DNA from 4 places in the Xanthomonas prunicola genome. Region 2 is predicted to be linked to each of the others. Evidence: predicted binding sites of a transcription regulator. Region 2 holds the regulator's gene; each other region holds the start of a gene.
The links. The regulator FliA, encoded in region 2, starts transcription of late flagellar genes. The targets are predictions, from matches to a motif close to TAAAGTTTNNCNNNCNNNGGCCGATAA.

Region 1: the regulator FliA is predicted to act here: its motif matches at 1,020-1,046, upstream of M0D43_RS08110 (GGDEF domain-containing protein).
Region 3: the regulator FliA is predicted to act here: its motif matches at 1,062-1,088, upstream of M0D43_RS09160 (GGDEF domain-containing protein).
Region 4: the regulator FliA is predicted to act here: its motif matches at 1,046-1,072, upstream of M0D43_RS09555 (HD-GYP domain-containing protein).

Annotation. Positions count from the first base shown of each region.
Region 1 covers NZ_CP096142.1:1,891,818-1,894,020, forward strand. Annotated here, with positions in the region: gene M0D43_RS08110 (GGDEF domain-containing protein) at 1-902, opposite strand, end outside; gene M0D43_RS08115 (SulP family inorganic anion transporter) at 1,136-2,203, opposite strand, start outside.
Region 2 covers NZ_CP096142.1:234,697-236,899, reverse strand. Annotated here, with positions in the region: gene cheY (chemotaxis response regulator CheY) at 1-390, opposite strand, end outside; gene M0D43_RS00755 (RNA polymerase sigma factor FliA) at 413-1,180, opposite strand; gene M0D43_RS00750 (MinD/ParA family protein) at 1,177-2,061, opposite strand; gene flhF (flagellar biosynthesis GTPase FlhF) at 2,048-2,203, opposite strand, start outside.
Region 3 covers NZ_CP096142.1:2,138,186-2,140,388, reverse strand. Annotated here, with positions in the region: gene M0D43_RS09160 (GGDEF domain-containing protein) at 1-1,025, opposite strand, end outside; gene glgA (glycogen synthase GlgA) at 1,514-2,203, shown strand, end outside.
Region 4 covers NZ_CP096142.1:2,226,260-2,228,462, forward strand. Annotated here, with positions in the region: gene M0D43_RS09555 (HD-GYP domain-containing protein) at 1-985, opposite strand, end outside; gene M0D43_RS09560 (MFS transporter) at 1,135-2,203, opposite strand, start outside.

The DNA.
Region 1 (2,203 bases), 1.7 Mb from region 2:
GCGCGATTGCGGCCGTGTTGCTTGGCCCAGTACAGCGCCTTGTCGGCTTCGTCCAGCATTTCGCTGATCAGCCGGCCGTGGGTCAGTTCGACGATGCCCGTACTGAGCGTGACCTTCCCCACCTGCGGGAACAGGTGCTCGGCCACGGCCAGCCGGAACCGTTCAAACAGACTCACCGCGGTATCGCGGCCCACCCCGCGCAACACGATCACGAACTCTTCGCCGCCGAAGCGGAACAGCAGGTCGTCTTGGCGAAACGTACGTTGCATCAGCTGGGCAACCAATAGCAGTACTTCGTCGCCGTACAGATGCCCGAAGGTGTCGTTGACGCGCTTGAAGTGATCGATGTCGACGATGCCCAGCCACACGTCCTGCTCGGCTGCGGATTCGGCACCACCCGCAAACTGCCGCAGGATCACATCGTCGAAGGTTTTGCGGTTGCGCAGGCCGGTCAGCGTGTCGCGCTGGGCGTCGTCGAGCAGGCTACGGTAATTCTGGAAGAAGCGCGCAAAGCCCTGCAGCATCGCTTGCTCGGCACTGCCGGGAATGCGTGCACCGCCCACCCGCAGGCAGGTGCGGATGCCGCGCGCTTCCATCATCGGGTAGACCAGCAAGGCGCGGCCATCTTCCTGCAGCTGCACCACATCGCCCGGCCCGTGCACCTCGGCCAGCTGCGCACGCGTCTGCGCATCGTGGATCTCGGCCACCGTCAGCGACAGCCGGCCGTCGTCGCGTAGACGCGTTTCGGCCATGCTGCGGCCGTCCGGGGCGATGCGCAGCAGCGACAGTTCTTCGGTAGCGCAGACCTCGCGCATGGTACGCAACAGGCTGAGGTCGAGCAGATCGGCATCACGGATGGCGGTCAGGTCCACCATCCGTTCCAGCAAGGGTGCGTTGGTCATGAGCGCGCTCCCCCGGGAACAGACACGCGCCCGCAGCGCCGGGCAGGGCATGCAGACACACACCTCGGGCTGGAACGCACTGGCTTCACGGCAACGCCCGGCAATCAGTATGCCGACTCATCGGCATCGCCCACCCGAACTTGAATTCGTTCGCAGCTGCGCTCAGCGCATTGACAGCCGGGGCACTGCGTGCGCGGCACGGCTGCGGATAGCGCCCAGCCGTGTGGCCCTGCTCAGGGCAACGCAGACTCCAACGCGTCCTCGCCCAGGGCATGCTGCTGCATCAGGCGCCTGCTGCCCGCATTCAAGCCTTTCACCTGCACATCCAGATCGTGATGGCGCAGGCGCTGCACCACCTTGTCCAGTGCCGCCACCGCGGTGATGTCCCAGAAGTGGGCGCGGCTGACATCGAGCACCACCGCGCGGCCGGGCACCTGCCGTGCATCGAAGGCATCGATGAACACATCGGCCGAGGCGAAGAACACCTGTCCGCGCACGGTGTAGGTGCGCACGCCTGCGGCGCTGTCGTCGTGCGTGATCTGCAGCAGCCCGGCCACTTTGAAGGTAAAGAACACTCCGCTCAGCAGCACGCCTACCGCCACGCCTGCCGCCAGATTGCGGGTGAACAACGTCACCGCCACAGTGGCCGCCATCACCACGCTGGACGTACGCGGGTTGGTGACTACCGTGCGCAACGAGCGCCAGTCGAAGGTCTCTGCCGACACCATGACCATGATCGCCACCAGCGCGACCACCGGCACCTGCGACACCCACGGCTTGAGCGCCACCATCAGGATCAACAGGAATACGCCGGCAAACAATGTGGATAGCCGGCCACGGCCGCCATATTTCACGTTGCCCACGGTCTGTCCGATCATGCCGCAGCCGGCAATACCACCGAACAGACTGGCCGCAGCGTTGGCGATGCCTAGCCCGGTGCATTCGCGGTTCTTGTTGCTGGGCGTGTCGGTGAGTTCATCGACCACGCGCGCGGTCATCATCGACTCGAGCAAGCCCACCATTGCAATCGCCAGCGCCGGCATCGCAATGATGCGCAGCGTTTCCAGCGTCAACGGCACCGCCGGCCATTGCAGGAACGGTAGGGCGTTGGGCAGCTTGCCCAGATCGGCCACGGTCTCCAGCGGCAGATGCAGCGCAGTGCCGGCAACGCTGAGCAGCAGAATGCACAGCAGCGGCGAGGGAATTGCCGACAGCCCCGGCACGCGCAGACGCGGCAGGCCGTAGATGATGGCAAGGCCTGCGCCCAGCATGACCCAGGTAGTCAGATTGGCGCCCCGCAG
Region 2 (2,203 bases):
GGCGGTCGCCGCCAGACGTTCGAACACCTTGCCCAGCTTCTCTTCCAGCGTCTGCGCGGTGAACGGCTTGATGATGTAACCATTCACGCCGCACTGTGCGGCTTCGATGATCTGCTCGCGCTTGGCTTCGGCGGTCACCATCATCACCGGCAGGTGCTTGAGCTTGGCGTCGGCGCGGATGTTGCGCAGCAGGTCGATGCCGGTCATGCCGGGCATGTTCCAGTCGGTGACCACGAAATCGAACGGGCCGGCCCGCAATGCAGCCAATGCGCTGTTGCCGTCCTCGGCCTCTGCGGTATTGGTGAAGCCCAGATCGCCCAACAGATTCTTGACGATGCGTCGCATCGTCGAGAAGTCGTCCACGATCAAAATCCGCATGTTCTTGTTCACATCAAGCTCCTAACACGAAAAATTATTCGTCAATTTCGACACCGGCATCGGCCAGTTCGAAGACTTTGAGGCGGCCCCGCAAACGCACCACCGCCTGGCCGTGGATCTGGCAGACGCGCGATTCGCTGACACCGAGCACGGCGCCGATTTCTTTCAGATTCAATTCTTGTTCGTAGTACAGCGACAGCACCAGCTGCTCGCGCTCGGGCAACTGGCCGATGGCCTTGCCCAGTTCGCGGCCGAATTCGCCACGCTCCATCATCTGCTGCGGATTGGGGCCGCCTTTGGCGGTGGTGTCCAGCTCGCCGTGATCTTCAATGCGCGATTCCAGGCTCAGCACCTGGCCGCGGGCGGCATCTTCCATCAGACGCAGGTAATCGGGCAGCGGCATCTCCATTGCGGCGGCCACTTCGGTGGCGGCGGCAGCGCGGCCGGTGTGCTGTTCGATCTTGCGCACGGCGGCGGCGGCATCGCGTGCGCGGCGGTGCACCGAGCGCGGCACCCAGTCGCCGCGACGAATTTCGTCGATCATCGAGCCGCGGATGCGGATCGAGGCATAGGTTTCGAACGAGGCGCCCTGTTCGGAGTCGTAACTGCGCGAGGCCTCGATCAGGCCGATCATGCCGGCCTGGATCAGGTCGTCTACCTCCACGCTGGCCGGCAGGCGCGCGGCCAGATGGTGGGCGATGCGGCGGACCAGGTCCGCGTGCTGGGTCACCACGTCGTTGGCGTTGTTGCGCTGCACGGCGCGGTACTGCGCGCTGGCCGTGGTTGCGGTAGCGGTGCTCATGCGGCCACTCCCCGTTGGATGATGCGTTCGACAAAGAACTCGACGTTGCCGCGCGGCACGGTGGGAGCCTGCCAGCGCGAGGTACGGCGTGCGATTTCGGCAATGGCCTGCGCCGACGGACTGGCGGGGTAGGCCTTGATGACGGGTTGCTGACGCTGCACCGACAGGCGTAGCCAGTCGTCCTGCGGCACGTGGCCGAGATAGTTCAGCGACACGTCGCCCAGGAACTTTTCGCACACGCGCGAGAGCTTGTCGTACAGCAGGCGGCCTTCGTTGGGGTCGCGCACCATGTTGGCGATGATCTGCAGGCGGTCCACGCCGCGTTCGCGCGAGAGCACCTTGATCAGCGCGTAGGCGTCGGTGATCGAGGCCGGTTCGTCGCAGACCACCACCACGGTGTCCTGGGCCGCCTGGCAGAAGGTCAACACGCTGTCGGTGATGCCGGCGGCGGTGTCGATGACCATCACGTCCAGGTCGCGTTCCAGTTCGGAGAACACGTTGACCAGGCCGATGTGCTGGGCCGGGGCCAGTTCGGCCATGTGGCGGCGACCGGAGGCGGCCGGCACCACCAGCACGCCGCCGGGGCCTTCGATGATCACTTCATCCAGCGTGCAGCGGCCGGCGATCAGGTCGGCCAGGGTGTACTTGGGCGCCAGGCCCAGGACCACGTCCAGGTTGGCCAGGCCCAGGTCGGCGTCCAGCAGCAGGGTGCGTTTGCCCATGTCGGCAAGCGCCACCGCCAGATTGGCAGAGATGTTGGTTTTCCCCACGCCACCCTTGCCGCCGGTCACGGCAATGGTGCGCACCGGGCCCAAGGGCTCGGGACGGGTCGCCGACAGGGGGAAGGCGTTGGTCAGCTTGGCGTATTCACGCGACTGCATGGTTGTGCTCCGGAGTACAGGGCTTATCGGCAGCGCGCCGCAAATCTTCAAGGCGAAGAACGAGACTGGCGGCATTGGCGCGGTGCAGGTCGTCGGGGACCCGCTGTCCGTCAGTCACCCAGGTGATGGGCATTTGGTGGTC
Region 3 (2,203 bases), 1.9 Mb from region 2:
ACATCAGCGGTGTCTTGCAGCAGATCCTGCAGCAGCCGGTTGAGGTCGGGAATGCCGCGTGCTTCGCCGATCGCCTGCGAATAACCGGCAACGCGGTCGTGATATTGCCCGGTGCTGGTGGCCATGCCGTCGAGCCGGTCGACGAAGGACACCATCATCTCGCGCATGGCGGTCTTGGAGTCGGCGATGCCCTGCTTGAGCAGGCCTTGTTTGTAGATCACCTCACGCAAGGTGCCGCGGGCTTGTTCGATGGAGCTGACGTCCAGCGGGCCGGAAATCAGCTGCCGCACGACCGAGATCTGGCCCTGCAGCCAGCTGCGATCGTCGAGGAGTTCGCCGACGTTCTCCAACAATAGGTCGAATAGACCGAGTAAAAGGTTCTGTTGCTCGCTGGCATCTTCAGCACGTAGGCCAATCTGATGGCTGAGTTCGCGCAGGCGCTGTTCCAGCGTGATCAGCTCGTGTCCCGGTCGCCAGTGGCGCAGTGCCGATGCCAGCGTCTGCGCTTCTTCGGCCAGCTCCGGGCTGCGTTGCAAGAGGGTGGCCAGCGCGTTGCCCAGCGCGTGTCGCAGCAGGTCGCGCAGTTGCTCGGCCTCGGTGCGGCCTTCGGCCAGCGAATCGCCGATGTCGATGGTGCGGATGTACTTGTCGATCAGCTGGCGCAAGGCACGGCCATAGCCGGGCCAGTCGCCGGCTGCATACGCCGCGCCCAGGCGCACGCCCATGTCGCCGAGCTCGCCGTGCAGGCTGGCGATGCCTTCGGCGAAGGCGAGCAGCAGTGCCTCCGGATGCGCGGCATGCGAAAACAGCCGCATCAGCAATGCAGTGGCGGCAGCGGGATCGTGTGCGCCGGACTTGGCTTTGGCGGGCACCAGCTGATGCGCGGCCAAGCCCTGCCCGCTGCGCTCGCCGTTGATCACGGTGGGCAGGGTCGTCGCTGCGCGCGCGGTGTCCGCGCCGCCCCAGGGCAGCAGGCGGCGCAGCCCGCCACGTGGACGGCTTGGGTGTTCGGGCTGGTCTGCCATGCGCCAGGGTCTCGAAAAGTCTTGTGCTAACGCTCGTTATCGGCGCGCCCATGGGGTGCTTGAGCAAGCCGGGCCGCAGCGCGTACCGACAGCATGCAGGCAACTGGCCAAGCAAAGTCGCGACAGAGGACGCGAAGGCATCAATGAACAAGTTACTCAGATGACGACGAACGCGGCTGCATTCTCCCGCATTCGGTGCATCTCACTGTCTTCGCACCGATACGGGGATGTCATCGCACTGCAATGTCGCGCTTATGCCTCCGTGCACGCGCAACCGTGCGTAAAGGAATGTGGCTTGTCGCAGAAAAGTCAGCACGTGTTCACGCATATTTTATTTGGTCGGGGTGTAGATTCATCACCAAGGACGACTGTGGATTACCGCGTTGTCCTTAGCTCCTCATTCGTAGCATCTCGTCTGGCCACATCGGCAGGCGATGGTTTTCGCTTCGCCGTTTTCCGTCTCCACCCACTTTACGACGGACGTTTAGATGGTTGCCACGATGCCGCTTCACGCCAGCACTGCACGCCTAGAGCGCAGCACGATGATCCCCACGCTGAAGAAGAGCGGGCGTCCGCGTGATGCGCGTGGGCGGTTCATCCGCCATCACGAACGCTTGCCGGTGTCGCTGGCCGATACGCGCGGTGCCTTGTTCGTGGTTTCGGAGATGGCCGACTTCATCAAGGCGGGCGGTCTGGGCGATGTCGCGGCAGCGCTGCCGCGCGCGCTGCGCCATCGCTACGACGTGCGCGTGTTGATCCCCGGCTACCGTGCCGTGCTCGAGCGTGCCGGCAAGGTGGAGATCGTGGGCCGCGTGCTGGCGCATGCCGCGCTGCCGGCCTGCGACATCGGCCGCATCGTGCAGTCCGATGGGCTGCCGATCTATATCCTGCTGTCCAGGGAACTGTTCGAACGCGATGGCTCGCCGTATGTGAGCACCAGCGGTTCGGAGTTCGAAGACAACGCGATTCGTTTCGCCACCTTGTCGCATGCCGCCGCGCAAATCGCTGCCGGTCATGCCGGTCTGGGCTGGAAGCCGCGCCTGCTGCATCTCAACGACTGGCCATGCGCGCTGGCTGCCGGCTACGTGCGTTGGTCCGGCGGCACCACGCCGTGCCTGCTGACCATCCATAACCTGGCCTACCAGGGCCTGGTACCGTATTCGATGGCGTCTGCGCTG
Region 4 (2,203 bases), 2.0 Mb from region 2:
GATCGAAATGGCCCTTCCACGACGCCATCTGCTTGAGCGATTCGGCCGGATCCCAGCCGCGTTTGTAAGGGCGGTCCGAGCTGATGGCGTCGTAGACATCGCACACCGCCCCCATCCGCGACATCAACGAAATATGTTCGCCCACCAATTGATTCGGGTAGCCGCTGCCATCCATTTTTTCGTGGTGATGCAGCGCGATTTCCAGCACCACCGCGTTCTGCACGCCGCCGGCCACCAGCAGCCGATGGCCATCCAGCGGATGCTGGCGCATGACGTCCATTTCTTCGCTGGTGAGCCGGCCAGGCTTGTTGAGAATCTCCAACGGCGTCACCGCCTTGCCCATGTCGTGCAGCAGGCCGCCCATTGCCGCTTCCACCACTTGCGCCTCCGGCAGACCGAGCTGGCGGGCCAGCCCGCTCATCAGGCCGGCCACCGCCATCGAATGCAGATAGGTGTAATCGTCGGCAGTCTTCAGACGCGCCACGCTGATCAATGCCTGCGGATGCCGCAGCACCGAGTCGTTGATGGCTTCCACCAGCGGCAAGGCCGCCTCGGTGTCGACCGTGCGCCCCAGCCGCACATCGCGGAACATCGCCTCGACCATGTCGCGGCCGTCTTCGAAAATGCGGCGTGCGCGCACGACCTCGGCTTCGATGCCGACCTGCGCGGTGACGCTGTTGGTGCGCACGCTACGCGGCTTGGCAGCAGGCTCCGGCGGTTCGGGCGCGGGGGGGGCCGGAGCAGGCTCGGGGCTCGACGGCACGCCCGGTTCGGCGTGCGTGACAGCGCTTGCGGGCATTTCCACATCCAGCCCGCGCGCGGTATCGATCACCAGCTGTTCGATGCCGCTGTCGTGGATCTTGTCCACATCGTCGGAATCGACCAGGAACGACGTCTTCCAGAACGGATGATGCACCCACGCGCCCAGCAGCTTGTAGACATACATGCCGGGGCGGAGTTGATCTGAGTCGATGGTTCTGAGCATGCCGGCGCTGGTCTGCACAATGTCCAGGGAAAGTTCGCCACGCCTTGGCGGTCTGCGGTGTTATCGGCACATGGCACGATTTCTTTGGCCCGCGGCCAGGTCGACGAAAGGCCCGGGCGTGATGCCGAACGCGGCTGTGAGCGGGCCGCTCAGCGCTTGGGCAGCCGCATCCCCAGCACGGCGACGATGGCGAACAGCAACGGCACGCTGCAGGCCAGATACAACATGGCCGGCGACCATCCGGCGTCCAGCAGCACCCCGGCGCAGAACGGCGACAAGATCGCACCGAAGCGCCCCACACCGATCGCCCAACCCAGCGCCGTCGAGCGCACCGCTGCGTTGAAGACGATCGGAACAATGGCGTACATGCCGCCCACCGCAGCGAACATCGCTGCCCCGGTGAGCAAGGCGACGGCGAACGCCCAGTTCAACTGCGTACTGCACAGGCCGGAGGCCAGCATCGCCAGGCCCATCAGCAACAGGGATCCGATCGTCAGGCGCGACAGCCGCATGCACGATGCCAACGCACTGAACAGCAGGCCGCCGCCGATGCCTCCAAGATTCAACAGCACCCCGCCCGTGACGCCATCCGTGGCCGACGAGCCGGCGGTCACCAGCAACTTCGGCGTCCAGCTGATCACGAAGTAGAACGTAAACATCAGCGAGAAAAAGCCAAGCGCGATCAGCAGCGTGTGCCGCCGCATGGCAGCGTCAAACAGGGCCGAATAGCCTTGTGCCTGCGTGGCAGACTGCGGCGGTAGCGGCGGCAATGCGTCGTGCGGCGGCATTCCCATCCGCGCCAGCACGGCGTTGAAGCGCGCGACGGCATCGGGGGGCCGGCGCATGATCAGGAACTCCAGCGACTCGGGCAGGAATGCAAGCACCAACGGCACACACAGCAACGATGCCACCGCCCCGAGTACGAACACCGCGGGCCACGACCACTGCTGCATCAACAGTTCGGCAATCATGCCACCCAGCGTGGCACCGACCGGGTAGCCGGTCACCTGCAGCACGATGGCAGTGTTGCGCCAACGGGGGCTGGAAAACTCCCCTGCCGTGACCGCAACGCAGGCCAACATACCGCCGATACCCAAACCGGTCAGGAGCCGAAGCGCCCCGAGCTGCCATGCAGTGCTGGCCATTGCGGACATGCCCATGCCGACGGTCAGGATGGCCAGACATGCTAGCGTCAGCGCGCGACGGCCGATGCGGTCT